DNA from 4 places in the Streptomyces sp. NPDC007205 genome. Region 1 is predicted to be linked to each of the others. Evidence: riboswitches for the same ligand, from Rfam matches in the RefSeq annotation. Region 1 holds a riboswitch; each other region holds the start of a gene.

The links. Region 1 has a riboswitch for cyclic di-AMP ahead of ABZ624_RS26945 (transglycosylase SLT domain-containing protein). Riboswitches for the same ligand answer to the same signal wherever they lie in the genome.
Region 2: linked by a shared signal. The riboswitch ahead of ABZ624_RS27525 (transglycosylase family protein) and the one ahead of ABZ624_RS26945 (transglycosylase SLT domain-containing protein) in region 1 are both predicted to bind cyclic di-AMP.
Region 3: linked by a shared signal. The riboswitch ahead of ABZ624_RS00345 (NlpC/P60 family protein) and the one ahead of ABZ624_RS26945 (transglycosylase SLT domain-containing protein) in region 1 are both predicted to bind cyclic di-AMP.
Region 4: linked by a shared signal. The riboswitch ahead of ABZ624_RS26300 (M23 family metallopeptidase) and the one ahead of ABZ624_RS26945 (transglycosylase SLT domain-containing protein) in region 1 are both predicted to bind cyclic di-AMP.

Annotation. Positions count from the first base shown of each region.
Region 1 covers NZ_JBEYEW010000018.1:81,102-86,127, forward strand. Annotated here, with positions in the region: gene ABZ624_RS26940 (polyprenyl synthetase family protein) at 1-707, opposite strand, end outside; cyclic di-AMP (ydaO/yuaA leader) riboswitch at 1,288-1,460, shown strand; gene ABZ624_RS26945 (transglycosylase SLT domain-containing protein) at 1,466-1,954, shown strand; gene ABZ624_RS26950 (HAD family hydrolase) at 2,016-2,828, opposite strand; gene ABZ624_RS26955 (FAD-dependent oxidoreductase) at 3,101-4,303, opposite strand; gene ABZ624_RS26960 (ATP-grasp domain-containing protein) at 4,349-5,026, opposite strand, start outside.
Region 2 covers NZ_JBEYEW010000019.1:44,296-49,321, reverse strand. Annotated here, with positions in the region: gene ABZ624_RS27545 (Ppx/GppA phosphatase family protein) at 1-14, opposite strand, end outside; gene ABZ624_RS27540 (DUF501 domain-containing protein) at 11-547, opposite strand; gene ABZ624_RS27535 (septum formation initiator family protein) at 600-1,076, opposite strand; gene eno (phosphopyruvate hydratase) at 1,193-2,479, opposite strand; gene ABZ624_RS27525 (transglycosylase family protein) at 2,825-3,541, opposite strand; cyclic di-AMP (ydaO/yuaA leader) riboswitch at 3,546-3,719, opposite strand; gene ABZ624_RS27520 (transglycosylase family protein) at 3,902-5,026, opposite strand, start outside.
Region 3 covers NZ_JBEYEW010000001.1:74,850-79,875, reverse strand. Annotated here, with positions in the region: gene ABZ624_RS00355 (M23 family metallopeptidase) at 1-769, shown strand, start outside; gene pcrA (DNA helicase PcrA) at 813-3,293, opposite strand; cyclic di-AMP (ydaO/yuaA leader) riboswitch at 3,516-3,685, shown strand; gene ABZ624_RS00345 (NlpC/P60 family protein) at 3,693-4,859, shown strand; gene ABZ624_RS00340 (tellurite resistance/C4-dicarboxylate transporter family protein) at 4,965-5,026, shown strand, end outside.
Region 4 covers NZ_JBEYEW010000017.1:118,741-123,766, forward strand. Annotated here, with positions in the region: gene ABZ624_RS26285 (GNAT family N-acetyltransferase) at 1-1,387, opposite strand, end outside; gene ABZ624_RS26290 (HPr family phosphocarrier protein) at 1,566-1,847, shown strand; gene ABZ624_RS26295 (GntR family transcriptional regulator) at 1,988-2,674, opposite strand; gene ABZ624_RS26300 (M23 family metallopeptidase) at 2,872-3,615, opposite strand; cyclic di-AMP (ydaO/yuaA leader) riboswitch at 3,628-3,823, opposite strand; gene ABZ624_RS26305 (pitrilysin family protein) at 4,037-5,026, opposite strand, start outside.

The DNA of each region.
Region 1 (5,026 bases):
GGGGTCTTGCCGGACTCGTGCGAGTCGGAGGCGATGTCCAGGACGTCGTCGGCGAGCTGGAAGGCGACGCCGAGCCGCTCGCCGTACTGGGTGAGCACGTCGACGACCGTCTCGTCGGCGCCGGACATCATCGCGCCGAACCGGCACGACACCGCCACCAGCGAGCCCGTCTTGCCGCCGAGCACGTCCAGGTAGTGCTCGACCGGGTCGCGGCCGTCGGAGGGACCGGCGGTCTCCAGGATCTGACCCGTGACCAGCCGCTCGAACGCGAGGGCCTGGACCCGGACGGCCTCGGGACCGAGGTCGGCAAGGATCTGGGAGGCCCGGGCGAAGAGGAAGTCGCCGGTGAGGACCGCGACCGAGTTGCCCCAGCGCGTGTTGGCGCTGTCCACGCCACGCCGTACGGCCGCCTCGTCCATGACGTCGTCGTGGTACAGCGTGGCCAGGTGGGTCAGCTCCACGACCACGGCCGACGGCACGACTCCCGGCGCATAGGGGTCGCCGAACTGGGCCGCGAGCATCACGAGCAGCGGCCTGAACCGCTTCCCGCCGGCCCGCACGAGGTGCTGCGCGGCCCCCGTGATGAACGGCACCTCGCTCTTGGTGGCCTCGAGCAAGCCTTCCTCGACAGCCGTCAATCCGGCCTGGACATCGGCTTCCAGAGCCTGGTCCCGCACGCTCAGCCCGAACGGCCCGACGACGGTCACGAGGGGTCTCCTGTCTGCTGGTGTCTGCTGGCGATTACACGGTTTGTCGATAGGTCGCTGCCATCACTCGTCAGCGTATCCGGTCCTCTTTCGATCACCGATAGCGCCCACCGGTCCAGCCTGGGAGGTATCAGGTCAGGACCGGAATGTTTTTGATCATGTGAAATGAACGTATATTTATCGACTTAACAGAACTCTGTCCGCTTTGTCATGACTGAAGGGGCGAGTCGAGAGGCGAGCGCAGCAACGCCTGCGCCCCCAGGGCGACGACGGGTGCCGGGTCACGGGTTCCGCCATCCAGCCGACCCACTCGAATCCCCCATGTCCGACTTGAAGTACTTTGTCATTTCGTGAGTTGAGTCACTGGCGTCCACCGGCACCCCACCCCCGCCGATCCCCCCTTGCCCCCTTGCCCCGCTGGCGAGTTGAGGCTTGGCAACCGCAAAGGATCAAGCACCTCATAGGGCATAGATCAAGGTCAAATAGGACGTTGTGTGAATCCGGTACTTGTTCCCGACATGTGCTCTCGCATACGTTCCGGGCCGTCGGGCGGACGCCGAATCCTGCCACCGCCCGCATAACCATCCACGGACTCATTCCTATGGCAGGAGCGGGGGACCCAGGTAACTCGCCGGACCGGACGGCACACGTCGCACCGGAACGGCTTGGGGTGAAGCCGTGCCTTCCCGGGCACGGCCGGGCACCTCCCCGCCCGAACCCGACAGCTCACCTCGCAGGCGTCGGAGAGGAACTTCCCCATGCCTGCTGCCGCTCAGCACCGCCGTACCCGGAACAACCGCCTCGTCCGCGCCCTCGCCGCCGCCGGCACCGGTGCCGCCGTCCTCGCCCTGCCGCTCATCGGGGCGACCAGCGCCTCCGCAGCGACCCCGGCCGCCACCACGGTCTCCACCACCCCCGCCGGTTACCCGAACACCCTCGACGGCTGGATCCGCGAGTCCCTCGCGATCATGGCCCAGAAGGGCATCCCCGGCAGCTACAACGGCATCTACCGCAACGTCATGCGGGAGTCCTCCGGCAACCCCAGCGCCATCAACCTGTGGGACTCCAACGCCGCCGCGGGCATCCCGTCCAAGGGCCTGCTCCAGGTCATCGACCCGACGTTCAACGCGTACCACGTGGCCGGAACGTCCTTCAACATCTACGACCCGGTCGCGAACATCACCGCCGCCTGCAACTACGCGGCCAAGCGGTACGGGTCGATCGACAACGTCTTCGGCGCGTACTGACAGCTCCGCGGACCGGCAGGACAGACACCTACTGATAGGCCGGTCAGTCGGTCGGTGCCGGTCAGCCGGCCGGAAACAGTCGTTCGAGGACGACGGCGATGCCGTCGTCCTCGTTCGACAGGGTGATCTCGTCGGCCACCGCCTTGAGTTCGGGGTGCGCGTTGGCCATGGCGACCCCGTGTCCGGCCCAGTCGAACATCGGGATGTCGTTCGGCATGTCGCCGAACGCCAGAGCCTCCCTTGCGGCGATCCCGAGCCGCTCGGCGGCCAGCGCGAGGCCGGTCGCCTTGGTCACCCCGGACGGCTGCAGCTCCACGGTTCCCGGCCCCGACATGGTGACCGTCGCCAGTGAGCCCACCACCGCGCGCGCGACCGCCGCCAACTCGTCGTCGGACAGGTCGGCATGGCGCAACAGCACCTTGCTGATGGGCTCGCACCACAGGTCGTCGCGCCGGCCGACCCTTACCGCGGGCAGGGTCGGGTGCGGCATCAGATAGCCGGGCTCGATGAGCGTGAGCCCGTCGACACCGTCCTGGTCCACGGCCGCGTAGACCTGCCCCACCTCAGCCTCGATCTTGCCGAGCGCGGTCTCGGCCAGTTCCCGGTCCAGCCGGACCGACCACAACAGACGGCCGGACACGGCGTCGTAGACCTGCGCGCCCTGCCCGCACACCGCGAGCCCCGTGCAGCCGAGGTGTTCGAGCAGAGGCCGTACCCGCGGGGCCGGGCGGCCCGTCACCACCAGGTGCCGGACTCCGGCCCGCGCCGCCCGCGCGAGCGCGGCGAGCGACCGGTCGGAGACCGTGTCGTCGCCGCGCAGCAGCGTTCCGTCCAGGTCGGTGGCGATCAGAGCGTACGCGGGGGAGGCTGCCATGATCAGAGAATACGGATACCTCGCCTCGCCGACTCATCTTGTCGTCCTGCGTACTTGCGTACTGGTCAGCCCCAAGTGGTGCGCACCACCTCCTCGGTGGAGGTACGCACGCGCCACCTGCTTCTCGTCGTAGTGGTCGGCGACTTCGCCGGGTCCTCCGCTCGGCCGGCCCGGAGCCCGACGATCTCCACCCGCTCCTGCGGCACCCCGTCCTGCCGGACGCCCTGGAGCGACGCCGCCGGCAGGCCCGTGCCGCCGTCTTCCCGGAGGCTTCAGCCGTGGGTCGCCGCGAGGTGTTTCGTCAGGCGCGGAGAGGCGAACTCCGTACCGCAGACGAAGCGCATCACGGGGCCGTACGACGCCGCCGCCGGCAGACCCGTGAAATACAGCCCTGGGACGGAGGAGACGTAGCCGGGGCCGAGCTTGGGCGTGCCACGGCTCACGGCGAGCCGGGTGCGCAGTTCGTGGCCGAGGAAGTCCATCGCCGCGATGTCGACGCGGTAGCCGGTGGCGGCGATGACGTGGTCGGCGGTGAGCCGCTCGCTACGGCCGCCGTGGGTGCGGACGGTGAGGACGGGGGTGCCGTCCGGCGCCTCGGCGCCCACGACCCGCTCCACGTCCTGGACCAGCACGGCGCTCTGGAAGCGCTCGCGCAGCCACCAGGCGCCGAGCGGGCCGAGGACCCTGCGGACCAGGAAGTGGCGGGTGGCCTCGGGCAGATAGCGGTAGGGGTGCGGGTAGTAGCTGAACGCCCACAGCGACCATGCCCGGCCGAACGGGGACTCGGGGCGCAGCTTCGGCTGGTCCCAGGGCGGGGCGCCGAAGGCGACCCGGCCCCGGCCGCGCGCGACGACACGCACGCGTGCCCCCGCCTCGGCGGCAAGCGCCGCCGTCTCCAGTGCGGACTGCCCGGCGCCGACCACGATCAGCTCCCTGCCGGCGAAACGGCTCAGGTCGTGGTGCTGGGAGCTGTGCGAGACCGGGCCCGTGGCCGCCGGTCCGTCGGCCGCGGCCCCCGCCAGCTCCGCCGGGAGGTGCGCCAGGCCCGACAGTCCGGTGGCGACGACGACGGCGCGCGCGGTGAACGTCTCACCGGAGTCCAGCTTCAGTTCCAAGCCGCCGCTCTTGTCGCGGTCCACGGAGACGACCCGCACCCGCTCCAGGCCGGGGACCAGCTTCTGCTGGAACCACTCGCCGTAGGCGATGAACGTCTCCACCGGGATGATGTCCTCGTCGGACACCAGACGGCGGATCCCGGCCGCGTCGCAGTAGTCGGCGAGCGTGTGGCCGGGCTGCGGGCAGTTGAGGTTGGAGGCGGCGGGCGTCGACTTCAGGATCATGCCCTCGGGCATGTGGTCGCGCCAGCTGACCATGGGGTCGCCGAAGACGCGGACGGGGATGCCGCGCGCCCGTAGATGGGCGGCGGTGGACAGGCCGAACGGCCCGGCCCCGATGACTGCAACCGGTCGAGTCACGAAGTCCCTCCCCAGGACACGGTGCGCCACTCTTGGTGGCCTTGCCTACTTCGTGGAGGTGCTGCTGCCGCGGCGGTTGGTCCGCCACAGCTGATAGAGGTGCTTCGCGCCCGGGCGCACGAAGCGGGCGAGCATCGTGAGGAACGGCAGCGGGTCGTCACCCGCGAGCCAGGCCAGCTCCGTCCCGCTCGCCTTCGCCGGCGCGTGCGGCGTCGTATAGCCGCTGCGGCGGTAGGCGAGGAGTGCGGGCAGGTCGATGTTCTCCACGATGTAGCGGTGGCCGGCGCGCTGCTCCCCCTCAGGAACGGGGCGGCCGGTCAGATTCAGATGCATGGCGCGTACGACGTCCACTCCCGACTCGGTCTCGAAGAGCCGGAACTGGGCGCCCATGCGGGGGTTGAAGTCGAGGAGCTTGTACTGTCCGTCGCGCCGGTCGAAGCGCAGGTCGAGGTCGATGATGCCGCTGTAGCCGATCTGCTTGATGAAACGTGCGGCGAGGTCGGTGAGTTCCGGGTTGTCGACGACGTACGCGTTCGCCGTCATGCCTGCGTGCGGCGGCCAGGAGCGGACCTTGACGCCGGTGAACAGGGCGAGGGGGCTGGAGTCCTGGTCGAAGCAGGCGTGCACGATCCAGTCCTCGGCCTCCTCGCGCGGCAGGTACTCCTGGAGGATCACGCCCGGCCGCACCCCCCAGTCGCGGGCGAGGGCGAGCAGGCCCTCGCG
Region 2 (5,026 bases), on a different contig from region 1:
GCGACGCGCGTCACTTCCGGTCCCCCTCGGTGTGTTCGAGCGTCACACAGGCACCCTTGCTCCACCACTGAGGCAGCATGGCGAGCGCCTCGTCGCCGAGCGGGTTCACGCCGGGGCCGGCGGCCAGCGAGTGGGCCACCAGGACGTGCAGGCACTTGACCCGGTCCGGCATGCCGCCCGCGCTCGGGAAGCCCTTCAGCTCGTCGATCCGGTCCCGGCGCCGGATGTAGTCCTCGTGCGCGGCCCGGTAGGCGGCGGCCAGCTCGGGGTCCGTCTGCAGCCGCTCGGTCATCTCCTTCATCACGCCGTTCGCCTCCAGCGTGCCGATGGCGGAGGACGCCTTCGGGCACGTGAGGTAGTACAGCGTCGGGAAGGGCGTGCCGTCGGGCAGCCGCGGCGCGGTCTCCACGACGTCCGGCTGACCGCACGGGCAGCGGTGCGCGATGGCCCGCAGGCCCCGCGGCGGGCGGCCGAGCTGCTGCTTGAAGGCCTCGACGTCCGCGTCGGTGGGGTCGGTGCGCGGAGTGGGCGGCGGGGGCGATTCCATGACTGCTCTTCGAAGCTTTCTGTCGGTTACGGCCGAAGGCCGGCGTTACTGCTCACTGGTCGGAGGCGTCGGACTTGTCGACGCCGTCCCAGACGTTCGCGTACCAGGGCCGGTGGGCGGCCCCGAGGTCGCCACGGGACTGCTGGGCCGCGCCCGGGTCGACGACCACGTACCCGGTCTCGCCGGGCTTCACATAGTGCAGCCGGCGCCGGATCTGCTGCTCGGCGTAGGAGTCGTCCTGCCAGCGTGCCTTGAGGTCGCGCAGCTGCTCGACCCGCTTGCGGGCCTGCTCCTGCTGCCGCTGGAGGTCGGCGATCTCCGCGCGCTGGGAGACGTACTGCCGCATCGGGTAGGCGAGCGCGACGATCATCGAGCACAGCACCAGCGCGAGCAGCGCCGCCCGGCCGGTGAGCCGGGAGCGGCGGGCCTGCCGTTTGGTCTGGGAGCGGTAGACCCGGGCCGCCGTCTGCTCGCCGAGCAGCCGCAGCCTGGTCGCGGTGGAGAAACGGTCCCGGTCCCTCACGGCCATGTGGCTCTCCCGCCTCCCCTTGCCCTGCGCTTCACACGTGCGTACGTCCCCGGACACGGTACGGGACCGGGTCCGGGGACGTACGTATGACTGGCTAAGACTTAGCCCAGGTTGCGTCAGCCCTTGAAGCGCGGGAACGCGCTGCGGCCCGCGTACACCGCGGCGTCGTCGAGGATCTCCTCGATGCGGAGCAGCTGGTTGTACTTGGCGACGCGCTCGGAGCGGGCCGGGGCGCCGGTCTTGATCTGGCCGCAGTTGGTGGCGACGGCCAGGTCGGCGATGGTGACGTCCTCGGTCTCGCCGGAGCGGTGGGACATCATGCACTTGAAGCCGCTGCGCTGGGCCAGCTCGACGGCGTCCAGGGTCTCGGTCAGCGAGCCGATCTGGTTCACCTTGACGAGCAGGGCGTTGGCGGTGCCCTCCTCGATGCCGCGGGCCAGGCGCTCGGGGTTGGTGACGAACAGGTCGTCGCCGACCAGCTGGACCTTGTCGCCCAGACGGTCGGTGATGACCTTCCAGCCGGCCCAGTCGTCCTCGAACAGCGGGTCCTCGATGGAGACGAGCGGGTAGGCCGCCACGAGCTCCTCGTAGTACTCCGTCATCTCGGCGGCGGAGCGCTCCTTGCCCTCGAAGAGGTACTTGCCGTCCTTGTAGAACTCGGAGGCGGCCACGTCGAGCGCGAGGGCGATCTGCTCGCCGGGCGCGTAACCGGCTTCCTTGATCGCTTCGAGGATGAGGTCGAGGGCCTCGCGGTTGGAGCCGAGGTTCGGGGCGAAGCCGCCCTCGTCGCCGAGGCCGGTGGACAGGCCCTTGTTCTTCAGGACCTTCTTGAGGGTGTGGTACACCTCGGTGCCCCAGCGCAGGGCCTCGGAGAAGGACTCCGCGCCGATCGGGGCGATCATGAACTCCTGGATGTCCACGTTGGAGTCCGCGTGCGAGCCGCCGTTGAGGATGTTCATCATCGGCACCGGCAGCAGGTGCGCGTTCGGGCCGCCGAGGTAGCGGAAGAGGGGGAGGTCGGACGCCTCGGAGGCGGCGTGGGCGACGGCGAGGGAGACGCCGAGGATGGCGTTGGCGCCGAGGGAGCCCTTGTTGTCGGTGGCGTCCAGGTCGAACATGGCCTGGTCGATCAGGCGCTGCTCGGTGGCGTCGTAGCCGACCAGCTCCGGGCCGATCTGCTCGATGACGGCGAGGACAGCCTTCTCGACGCCCTTGCCCTGGTAACGGTTGGGGTCACCGTCGCGCAGCTCGATGGCCTCGAAGGCGCCGGTCGAGGCGCCGGACGGGACGGCGGCACGACCCGTGCTGCCGTCGTCGAGGCCGACCTCGACCTCGACCGTGGGGTTGCCTCGGGAGTCCAGGATTTCCCGGGCTACGACGACGTCGATGGACGGCACGAGCATCTCCTTCTTGGATGTGACGCTGGAAGTGCGGGGCTTGCTGCCTTACGGCTGTGCCTTGCGACTAGAGCCTAACCGTCTCCGGGGGATCGGCCACCGACCGACCGCCCCGTGGACGGGGAGGGGCACACAGACGGTACCCATTGTTCATGGGCGGAACAAAGGGTGGGTGCAGGGGGCACGTAGAAAAGGCGGGGCACGCAGAAACGGCGGGGCACACCGAAGAGGCGGGGCACACCGAAGAGGCGGGGGGCGCACAGAAAAGACCCCGCCCCGGCGCGTACGGGGGAACACGCGCCGGGGCGGGGAGCCCGTGGGGACGGGGGCGGACCCGAGGACTGCCGCCGCTTACTTCAGGTGCAGCTGCTGGCCCGGGTAGATGAGGTTCGCGTCCTCGACGATGTCCTTGTTCAGCTCGAAGAGCTTCTGCCAGCCGCCCTGGACGTGGTGCTCGACGGCGATGGAGCTGAGGGTGTCGCCCTTGACGACCTTGTACTCGCCGTCGCCCTTCTTGACCTTCTTGCCGGTCGGGGTGGTGACGGTCTTGCTCGCGGACGGAGCCGTGCGCTCGGCGGAGCGGGAGGCGGCCTGCTGGTCGGAGCGCGTGGTGGTGCTGGGCGCGGTGCTCTTCGACGAGGTGGTGTTCGAGGACGTGGTGTTCGAGGAGGTGCTGGGCGCAGAGCCGTTGTAGGCGGCGCCCGACAGGCCCGTGCCGCAGACCGGCCAGGCGCCCTTGCCCTGCGCGGCGAGGACCTTCTCGGCGACGGCTATCTGCTGCGCCTGGGTGGCCTGGTTGGCCTGCGGGGCATAGGCGGTGCCGCCGTACGCGGCCCAGGTGGAGGCGGAGAACTGCAGACCGCCGTAGTAGCCGTTGCCGGTGTTGATGGACCAGTTGCCGCCCGACTCGCACTGGGCGACCGCGTCCCACTCGGAGGCGGTGGCGGCGGAGGCGTTGCCGACCGCCATCAGCGGGGCGGCGACGGCGGCGCCGGTGACACCGGCGAGCGTGATGGCGCGGACGGCCTTGGACGGACGACGGTGCTTGCCCTTGCCGGAGAACAGCATGGATCAATCCCCTCACCGACGCCTGCGAGGTGAGCTGTCGGGTTCGGGCCGGTTGAGTTGCCCGGCCGCGCACTCGCTTTCGCGAGGCGCGGCTTCACCCCCAGCCGGTACCGGCGTGAACCGCCGGGCCCGGCACTTACCTTGGGTCCCCCGCTCCTGCCCACGGCGCTTGACGCGACGACTGTTCCCGGGCAACCGCTGGCAGGATTCGGCGTTGCGGCCGCCGGGGCTCGTGGTGACGAGCGGTCCTGACCGTAGACACGTGATCGAGGGAATTTCAAAGACGATCAGGGCTTCTGAGACTCATCCCACACTTTCACCGAATCGGACATCAGCGGCGAAAGGGGGCGTCAACTGCCGCTAGTTTCCGCCCTTTTCGGCACCGACTTCCAGGGTCTGACCGGCGGTGATGTGGTTCGGGTCGGCACCGATGACGCTCTTGTTCCCGTCGTAGAGCGCATGCCACCCGCCGGCGACGCCCAGGGAGTCGGCGATGGAGGCCAGGGTGTCCCCCTCACGCACGGTGTAGGCGTCCGTCGCGCGGCCGGCGTGACGGCCGGAAGAGGGGGCATTCTGACCGTTTGTCACGCTTTCGTCCGCACTGCCGCCCCGGTGGCGTCCGCCGCTGCCGAGCGCGCCGGTGTCGACCAGGCTCCAAGAACCGGCGGACTGCTGGTAATTGTCCGATTCGTCGGTACCGGGGGTTGCCGTCGGTGAGCTGCCATCGCCCTGCGAGCCGCCACCGTCGGAGGAACCGGTCTTGTCGGGCTTGTCGGACTTGGGGGTACCGGTTCCAGCGGAGCCCCCGGGCGCCTCCGGGGTCTTCGTGGCGTGGTGGCTCTGGTGCGGAGACGGCGTGGCGCCCGAGTCCGACGGGGAGCCGGAGGCAGCCGGACCCGAGGAGGCCGAGCCGGAGGAATCCGAACCGGAGGCCGAGTTGGAGGTCGAGTCGGAGCCGGAGTCGGAACCAGAGCCGGATGCGGACGAATCCGGCAGACCGGACGGGTCGGAGCTGTCGGCCGAGCCGGAGGTGTCCCCGGAGCCGCCCGTGTCACCCGACCCGCCGGTGCCGCCGGGGCCGCCGACGCCGGTGTCGACGTCGACCGAACCGGAGTCGGAGGTCAGGCCGGAGAGGACGGCGCAGGTGGCCCACCGCTTGGTGCCCTGGTCGGCCAGGATCTTCTCGGCGACGGCTATCTGCTGCGAGCGGCTGGCCTGGTCGGCGCTGTCGGCGTACTGCGTGCCGCCGTACTTGCCCCAGTCGTCCTGCGAGATCTGCAGGCCGCCGTAGTAGCCGTTCCCGGTGTCCGCGCTCCACGAACCGCCGCTCTCGCACTCGGCGACCTTGTCCCAGGTGGTGCCGTCGGCCGCGTGGGCGCTCGCCGCGCCGAGCAGCGGGATGGCGATGGCGGAGCCGGTCACTCCGGCCGCGACGAGGAGGGCCGGAGCCTGACGGGGGCGACGGTGACGACCGTTCCCGGAGAG
Region 3 (5,026 bases), on a different contig from region 1:
CGCGACCCGCGCCGGCTCACGCAGCGCCGCGCGCTCCCGCCGTCGTACACCCGCCAAGCGCTCAGCGCTGCTGACCGTCGCCGTGCCCTCGGCCTGTGTGATGGGGGTCGCAGGGATCGCCGCCGCCTCGGTCGGCACCCTGACCGACGGCGGTGGCAAGGACACCACGGCCTCCGCCTCGGACGCGCACGCGGTCAAGCCGTCGGTCGCCAACAGCAAGCTGGACAGCCAGCTCCGGACGCTGTCCGCCGGTGCCGACGACTTCGCCGACCGGGCGAGCCGGACGCAGGAGCGGATCGACCTCAAGAACCAGCAGGAGCTGGAGAAGAAGAAGGCCGCGGCTCAGGCCGCACTCAAGGAGCGGCTGCGCCCGAAGTTCGTGCTGCCGGTCACGCAGAGGGGGCTCAGCGCCTACTTCGGCCAGGCGGGCGTGAACTGGATGTCGGTGCACACGGGCATCGACTTCCCCGTCTCCTACGGCACCACGGTGATGGCCGCCACCGACGGCGTCGTCTCCACGAAGTGGAACAGCGCCTACGGGAACATGATGATCGTGACGGCGAAGGACGGCACGGAGACCTGGTACTGCCACCTCTCCGGCTACCGCGTCGATTCCGGTACGACCGTCAAGGCCGGCCAGCCGATCGCCTACTCCGGCAACTCCGGCAACTCCACCGGTCCGCACCTGCACTTCGAGGTACGGCCTGCGGGCGGGGATGCCATAGACCCGCTGCCGTGGCTGAGGAGCCACGGACTCGATCCGACCTGAGCATCCAGTGGGCCCTCGCCGCACGGCGAGGGCCCTTCCGCTCTTACAGCTTCTCCACCGGCGCGTACCGCAGCAGCAGCCGCTTCGGCTTGGCGTCGCCGAAGTCGATCGTCGCCTCCGCGTTCGCGCCCGTGCCCTTCACACCGACGACCGTGCCGAGCCCGAACTGGTCGTGCGTGACCCGGTCCCCCACGGCCAGCGCCACCACCGGCTTCTCCGCCGTGCGCCGCGTGGCGAAGCCGGACGCGCCCGACGCCGAGGAACGCGAGCGGGTCGAGGACAGCGAGGCAGCGATCCCGGAGGCCGGGCCGGAGGACGCCGGTGCCGTCGCTCCCGTCCGCTTCCACTCGACATGGGCGGGCGGGATCTCCTCCAGGAAACGGGAGGGCGGGTTGTACGACGGCTGGCCCCAGGCGCTGCGCATCGCCGACCGCGTGAGGTAGAGACGCTCCCGCGCACGCGTGATGCCGACGTACGCCAGACGCCGCTCCTCCTCCAGCTCCTTGGTCTGGCCGAGGGCGCGCATGTGCGGGAAGACGCCGTCCTCCATGCCCGTCAGGAAGACGACCGGGAACTCCAGGCCCTTGGCGGTGTGCAGGGTCATCAGGGTGATGACACCGCCGCCGTCCTCCTCGTCGGGGATCTGGTCGGAGTCGGCGACCAGGGCGACCTGCTCCAGGAAATCGGCCAGCCCCACCGGTTCGCCCTCGCCGCGCTCCTGCTCGAACTCCAGGGCCACGGCCGCGAGTTCCTGGAGGTTCTCGATACGGGTCTCGTCCTGCGGATCGGTGGAGGCCTGCAACTCGGCGAGATACCCGGTGCGTTCGAGGACCGCCTCCAGGACGGTGGCCGGTCCGGCGCCGGACTCGGCGATCGTGCGCAGGTCCTCCATCAGCGTGTTGAACCGCCTGACCGCGTTGGTGGAGCGCGCGGCCATGCCGTACGCCTCGTCCACACGCTTCAGCGCCTGCGGGAAGCTGATCTTCTCGCGCTGGGAGAGCGCGTCGATCATCGCCTCCGCGCGGTCGCCGATGCCGCGCTTGGGGACGTTGAGGATGCGGCGCAGCGGCACCGAGTCCTCGGGGTTGGCGAGGACACGCAGGTAGGCGAGGACGTCCCGGACCTCCTTGCGCTCGTAGAAGCGGACACCGCCGACGACCTTGTAGGGCAGGCCGACACGGATGAAGACCTCTTCGAAGACTCGGGACTGGGCGTTGGTGCGGTAGAAGACGGCGACGTCGCCGGCCTTGGCATCCCCCGCGTCCACCAGGCGGTCTATCTCCTCGGCGACGAACTGCGCCTCGTCGTGCTCGGTGTCGGCGACGTAGCCGGTGATCCGCGCGCCCTGGCCGGCGTTGGTCCACAGGTTCTTCGGGCGGCGGGACTCGTTGCGCTCGATGACCGCGTTGGCGGCGGACAGGATGGTCTGCGTGGAGCGGTAGTTCTGTTCCAGCAGGATCGTCGTCGCGTCCGGGTAGTCCTCCTCGAACTGGAGGATGTTGCGGATCGTCGCACCCCGGAAGGCGTAGATCGACTGGTCCGCGTCACCCACCACGCACAGTTCGGCGGGCGGGATGTCGTACTCGCCGGGCGGGGTGTCCTCATCGTGTTCCCCGGTGCCGACGAGTTCCCGTACCAGCGCGTACTGGGCGTGGTTGGTGTCCTGGTACTCGTCGACCAGGACGTGCCGGAAGCGGCGGCGGTAGTGCTCGGCCACGTCCGGGAAGGCGCGCAGCAGGTTGACCGTCGCCATGATCAGGTCGTCGAAGTCGAGGGCGTTCGCCTCGCGCAGCCGCGACTGGTACAGGGCGTAGGCCTGGGCGAGGGTCTTCTCGAAGCCGTCGGTGGCCTGGGCGGCGAAGTCCTCCTCGTCGATCAGCTCGTTCTTCAGGTTGCTGATCTTGGCGCTGAAGGACTTCGGCGGGAAGCGCTTGGGGTCGAGGTCCAGGTCACGGCAGACCAGGGCCATCAGGCGCTTCGAGTCCGCGGCGTCGTAGATCGAGAACGACGACGTGAAGCCGAGCTTCTTGCTCTCCCGGCGCAGGATGCGCACGCACGCGCTGTGGAAGGTCATCACCCACATCGCGTTCGCGCGTGGGCCGACGAGCTGCTCGACGCGCTCCTTCATCTCGCCCGCGGCCTTGTTGGTGAAGGTGATCGCGAGGATCTGGCCCGGGTGTACGTGCCGCTCGGCGAGGAGGTGGGCGATGCGGTGGGTGAGCACACGGGTCTTGCCGGAGCCGGCGCCGGCGACGATGAGCAGCGGGGAGCCGGCGTGCACGACCGCGGCGCGCTGGTTGTCGTTCAGCCCTTCCAGGAGGGCCGCCGCGTCGAGCGCGGGGCGGGGGGCGCCGTCGCGGTAGTAGGCGTCCCGGTCCGGTGGCGCGTCGAACTTCCCGCCGAACAGATCGTCCGGAAGCGGCTCCGGACCGTGATCGTCCTCGGGCGGCGGCGGGGGCTCCTCCTCGCGCCCGCGAGGGGGCTGGAGGTCCGCCAGGAAGCTGTCGTCAAAGAGGCTGCTCATCGCTCTACGAGTCTAGGGCGCCCCACCGACAACCGGTCGCCGTCCCGAGAAGTCGGGCCCGCGGGCGGAGCGGCGACGTCCGAGGACACCGCCCTTACGCTGCGGAATCGTCCGATGACGTGAACGTGATACGGAGGTCAGATCACGAAAATGTATCGGACATATCACGCACCAACCTTCACACTAGTCACACCAGTTGGCTAGGTTGCCGTCAGGCCGCGTGCGCGGCCTCCGCCGAGTCCGGCGCGCCCGCACGGCGCCCGGAGCCGGGGACCCACCGATCCTGGGGTGAATCGGCCGACTCCCGCCCGGGACGAGGCCGTAGGGCAACCCTTCCGAACCCCCGCCCGAACCCGACAGCTAACCCGGTAGGCGGCTCACTGGAAGGAGTCGCCTCCCTTGGCGTCGCACCGCAAGACGCGTCCCGGCGGAACCATCGGGACGGGCCTCCGCACCCCCGCCCTCGCCACCGCCGCCCTCACCTCCATGGCCGTGCTCTCGCAGACCGCAGAGGCCGTCCCGAGCACCGATCGCACCAAGCCGAGCCTGGAGGAGGTCGAGAAGAAGGTCGACGACCTCTACCGCCAGGCGGAGTCGGCGACCGAGAAGTACAACGCGGCCAAGGAGCGGACAGGAAAGCAGCGGGGCCGGGCCGACGCCCTGCGCGACGATGTCGCCCGGCGCACCGAACGCCTCAACAAGGCCCGCGAGGAGCTGGGCTCCTTCGCCGCGGCCCAGTACCGCACCGGCGCCGCCTCTCCCGGCACGACCACCTTCCTGCTCGCGGACAGCCCGCAGGACTACTTCGACCAGAGCCAGCTGATGAACCGGCTGACCTCGCGGGAGAAGAGCGCGGTCGACGACTACATCGGCGAGCAGGCCGCGACCATGAAGAAACGGCGGGAGGCCGCGGAGAGCCTTCAGTCGCTGACCGACTCGCAGCACGACCTGCAGACCGCCAAGGCCACCGTCCAGAAGAAGCTCGCCTCCGCGCGCGAGCTGCTGTCGCAGCTGACGGCCCAGGAGAAGGCGCGGCTGGCCGCCGTCGAGCGGGAGAAGCAGCAGGAGGCGGCACGCAAGGCGGCCGAGCTGGCGAAGCGGCAGGCAGCCCGGCAGCAAGCCGCCTCGTCCTCGTCGCCGTCCTCGTCGTCCGGATCCGGTTCGACGGGCTCCGGCTCGACCGGGTCCACGACATCCAGTTCGTACGACACGAAGGCCGAGAAGGCGATCGCCTTCGCCCGCGCGCAGATCGGCAAGCCGTATGTGTGGGGCGCCACCGGGCCGGACTCCTACGACTGCTCGGGCCTCACCCAGGGCGCCTGGAGGGCGGCCGGAGTCACCCTTCCGCGCACCACGTACGACCAGGTCGATGCGGGCACCACGGTGTCGCTGGCCAATGCGCGGCCGGGCGACCTGGTCTTCTTCTACGACGACATCAGCCACGTCGGCGTCTACATAGGCAACGGCATGATGATCCACGCCCCGAAGCCGGGCGCGTACGTCCGTGAGGAGTCGATCTACTACGGCGGGGAGTCGATCATCCACAGCGTGGTCCGGCCAGGCTGACCGGGCCGGCTGTCCTCGCCCCACACGCGCGTACCGGCGTTTTCGCCCTCCACGCGCGCGTGCCCTTCCCCGGCGGGGACCGTGCGGCTCCCTAGCATCGGGCGCATGCCCGGCATCTCAGGTCTGCGTACGTGGTGGGCGGAGCGGCCTCCCGCGGCCGGAGCCGC
Region 4 (5,026 bases), on a different contig from region 1:
GCCGTGCGAGGCGCGTGAACTTGCGGGGGTTGCCGATGGACTCCAGGTACATGAGGGCGACGTCGGTCTCGGGGTCGTCGTACCAGTACTGGAGGACGTCGTTGCCGGAGACGTCCGCGCGGTTGCCGGCGGACACGAAGGTGGACACGCCCGTGTCCCCGGTGACCCCTCCCCCGCGCCGGTGCAGCCGGGACAGCAGGGCGATGCCGATGGCGCCGGACTGCGCGAACATGCCGATGCGGCCGGGGCGGGGCATCTCAGGGGCCAGGGAGGCGTTCAGCCGGACGTCCGGTGCGGTGTTGATGATCCCGAACGCGTTCGGGCCGATGATCCGCATGCCGTACGCGCGCGCCTGCCGCACGAGCGCCCGCTGCCGCTCGCGCCCCTCGGGCCCGCTCTCGGCGTACCCGGCGGAGAGCACCACGAGCCCCTGCACCCCGTGTTCTCCGCATTCGGCGACCACGGCGGGCACGTACCCGGCCGGTACGGCGACGACGGCGAGGTCCACCGGGCCGTCGATGTCCCGCACGGACCGGTGCGCCGGCACCCCGTCGACCTCCTCGACGCCCTCCGGGAAGGCCTTGTTCACGGCGTACAGCCGGCCGCCGTACCCGGCGTCCCTGATGTTGCCGAGGACGCTGCGGCCGACGCCGCCGGGGGCGCGGCCGACGCCGATGACCGCCACGGAACCGGGCGCGAGGAGCCGCCGTACCGAGCGGGCCTCGGCGCGCTGTTCCCGCGCGCGCTGCACGGCGACGGAGCGGTCGGTGGGTTCGAGATCGAACTCCAGGCGTACGACGCCGTCCTCGAAGCTGCGCTTCTGGGTGTAGCCGGCGTCCGTGAACACCTTGATCATCTTGCTGTTGGCGGGCAGCACCTCAGCGGCGAAGCGACGGATGCCGCGCTCGCGGGCGACGGCGGCGATGTGCTCCAGCAGGGCGGAGGCGACCCCGCGGCCCTGGTGGGCGTCCTGCACGAGGAAGGCGACCTCGGCCGTTTCAGGAGGGGCGGGCGCGGAGCGCCCTCCGGCAAGGGCGGTGGGAGACGGGTGGGCGGGCGCGGAGGCGGGCAGACCGTCGGCACCGATGCGGTCATAGCGTACGGTGGCGATGAACTCGCCGCCGATGGTGGCCGCGAGTCCCACCCGGTCCACAAAGTCGTGGTGCGTGAAGCGGTGGACGTCCTTGGCGGAGAGCCTGGGGTACGGCGCGAAGAAGCGGTAGTACTTCGACTCGTCCGAGACCTGCTCGTAGAAGCTGACCAGGCGGTCGGCGTCATCAATGGTGATGGGCCGGATGCGGGCGGTTCCCCCGTCGCGCAGCACCACGTCCGCCTCCCAGTGGGCGGGGTACTGGTGCCGGTCCTGCCGGTCCGCCGAGGTCTGCATGGGCCCCAGAGTACGGCTCGCGTACGACAACGGCGCGGGGCAGTCTGTGGAGGACGACGACTCGGACCGAGGCCGCGGTCCGACGACACGCCGGGGCAGGCCGAAGGCCCGCTCCGGGCACGCTTCACGATATGGGAAACTGGTCTAGACAACCCTGAAGACTGAAGGGCAGCAACACATGGCTGAGCGCCGCGTCAACGTCGGCTGGGCCGAGGGCCTCCACGCCCGCCCCGCCTCCATCTTCGTCCGAGCCGCCACGGCCGCAGGCGTCCCGGTGACGATCGCCAAGGCTGACGGCACCCCCGTCAACGCGGCCTCCATGCTGGCTGTCCTGGGCCTGGGCGCCCAGGGCGGCGAGGAGATCGTCCTCGCCTCCGACGCCGAGGGCGCGGACGCCGCCCTGGACCGTCTGGCCAAGCTGGTCTCCGAGGGCCTGGAAGAGCTGCCCGAGACCGTCTGAGCAAGGCGCGGGAGCCGCGCCGCCCATTCCGGGTGGCGCGGCTTCCGCGTTTTCCGGACCGTGAATTCAGGGCGCATGATAAAAGGGCGTCGGAAATTCACTCCCGACGAATAGACCCTTCTTTGTATACGGCGCCCGTGTTAATGCCGAAGACTCGACATGTTTACGGCGTGTTGCGAAGTCCTCACACGATCGGCGGACCCGGGAAAACGCAGCCGGTGCGCGGCCGTCGCCCGCTCGGTGTGCAGCGCCGTGACCGCCCGCGCACGCTCGCCGTCGCCGCGCGCCACCGCGTCGACGATGGCGCCGTGTTCCGCCCAGGCCTCCACCGGGCTCGGCGGCGCCTCCACCGCGTACATCCAGGCGATCTTGTGCCGCAGCTGGCCGAGCATCGCGGTCAGCGAGGGGCTGCCACAGGCCTGGGCGAGCGTTTCGTGGAACCAGCCGCCCAGGGAGCGCAGATCGTCGCTGTGGCCCCGCCTGGCCCGCTCCTGACCGAGCCTGACCAGGCCGCGCAGCACCTTCAGGTGGGCCTCCGTGCGGCGCTGGGCGGCCCGGGCGGCCCCGAGCGGCTCCAGGAGCTTGCGCATCTCCAGCAGGTCGGCGGCCTCCTGCTCGGTCGGTTCGGCCACGCATGCGCCCGCGTGCCGGCGGGTCACCACGAAGCCCTCGGCCTCCAGGGTGCGCAGGGCCTCGCGGACGGGGACCCGTGAGACGCCGTAGCGGCGGGCCAGGACTTCCTCGGTGAGGCGGCCGCCGCGCTCGTGGACACCGGCGACGATGTCGTCCCGGATCGCCGTACACACCGAGTGCGCCGGAATACGCATGACCGACCTCCGTCTAATCCCCGTGAAACGTCGACGATGGACGCGTGTTCCGTGACTCTATTCCAATGCGTCGGACATTCCGACGGCGGGCCGGAATCCATGGATATTTTTTGGTCAGCGGATCCGGTGGGCGCCCCGGAAATCAGCGAAAGCCCCGGCCGGTGCGGGCCGGGGCTGCGCGGGGGGAGGCAGGGTCGTCAGACGTTCACGCCGTGCTTGCGGAGGTAGGCGACGGGGTCGACGTCCGAGCCGTAGTCGGGGGTCGTACGGGCCTCGAAGTGGAGGTGCGGACCGGTGACGTTGCCGGTCGCGCCGGACAGGCCGATCTGCTGGCCCGGGGTGACCTGCCGGCCCACCGTGACGCCGATCGACGACAGATGGCCGTACTGGGTGTACATGCCGTCGGCCATCCTGATCACGATCTCGTTGCCGTACGCGCCGCCCCACCCGGTGGAGACGACGGTGCCCGTGCCGACCGCGTGAACGGGCGTGCCGCTGGCCGCGTGGAAGTCGATGCCCGTGTGGTGGCCGGAGGACCACAGGGAGCTGCCGGCCTGGTAGCCGGTGGAGACGTAGGAGTTCGCTATCGGGACCACGAAGGCGTTCAGCTGCTTGCGCTCGGCCTCCCTGGCGGCGCGCGCCCTGGCCTCGCGGATCTCCTGGGCCCTCTTGGCCGCTGCCTGCTCGGCCGCCTTCTGGTTGGCGGCCTGCTGCTGGGCGGCGGCCTGTGCGTCGATCTGCTCGGCGATGTCGTCGCCGACGCTGATCACCGGGGTGAGGCCGGTCTGCTCGGCGGTGTTCTCGGCGGCCGTCGCCGGGGACGCCGCGAGGGTGCCGATGACGCCGGTGGTGGTGAGGGCCGCGATGCCGGCCGCCTGAGCGGTGGTGCGCTTGACCCGGCCGGGCTTGCGGTGCTTCCCGGTGGCGCACATGAACGCCATGAAGTGGCTGGTCCTTTCCTTCCCTCTCGCCTACCGGGTTAGCTGACGGGTTCGGAGCAGGAAGGTCTCCTACGGACCCCCTCGCTCACGCGTGGGCGTCCGATTCACCCCAGGGACTTGGGCCCCTCCAGCCGCGAAGGCGGCGACAGGAGGGTGGGTCCCCGGCTCCCCTGGCTCGCGCCGTACGGGGACTCGGCGATGGCTGTCCGGTGCCGCGGGTGCGGCGCACTGCCTGACGAACAGCCCGGACGACGCTACGGAAGGCGGCTTTCGAATCCCAAACGAATCCGGGCCTTTGTAGCGCATCCCACAGGGCAGACAGGCAACCTCCGCCTCAAATCGGGCATCTGGGGAAGGGAGTGGAAGAGCTGGGGCCCTGACGGTGTGTAGACCGTCAGGGCCCCACGCGTGCGTGCCGTTGTTACTCGGCCGCCACCACGGTCACTTCGCCGATGCCGAGCGCCTCGACCGGCGCCTTGATCTGGGCCGCGTCACCGACGAGGACGGTCACCAGGCGGTCCACCGGGAAGGCGTTCACGACGGCCGCCGTGGCCTCCACCGTGCCCGTCGCGGCCAGCTGCTGATACAGCGTCGCCTGGAAGTCGTCGGGCAGGTGCTGCTCGACCTGGTCGGCCAGCGTGCTCGCCACGGCCGCCGCGGTCTCGTACTTCAGCGGCGCCACCCCGACGAGGTTCTGCACGGCCACGTCCCGCTCGGCGTCGGTCAGGCCGTCCGCCGCGAGGGTCCGCAGCACCTTCCACAGGTCCTCCAGCGCGGGACCGGTGTTGGGGGTGTCCACGGAGCCGCTGATGGCGAGCATCGAGGCGCCCGTGCCGTCCGGTGCGGACCGCAGGACCTGTCCGAAGGCGCGCACCCCGTAGGTGTAGCCCTTCTCCTCGCGCAGGACGCGGTCCAGGCGGGAGGTGAGGGTGCCGCCGAGGCAGTAGGTGCCGAGCACCTGGGCGGGCCACACACGGTCGTGCCGGTCGGCGCCGACGCGGCCGATGAGCAGCTGGGTCTGGACGGCGCCGGGCCGGTCCACGATGACCACGCGGCCGGTGTCGTCCGCGGCCACCGGTGGCACGGGCCGCGGCTCGCCCGTGGTGCCCGTCCAGGCGCCCAGGGTGTCGCCGAGCAGCGCGTCCAGGTCGATGCCGGTGAGGTCGCCGACCACGACGGCCGTGGCCGTGGCGGGGCGTACGTACCGGTCGTAGAAGGCGCGTACGGCGGTGGCGTCGATCTTCTCGACGGTCTCCTCGGTGCCCTGGCGGGGACGCGACATGCGCGAGGTCGCCGGGAACAGCTCCTTGGAGAGTTCCTTGGCGGCCCGGCGGGAGGGGTTGGCCAGCTCGTGCGGGATCTCGTCCAGGCGGTTGCGGACCAGCCGCTCGACCTCGCTCTCGGCGAAGGC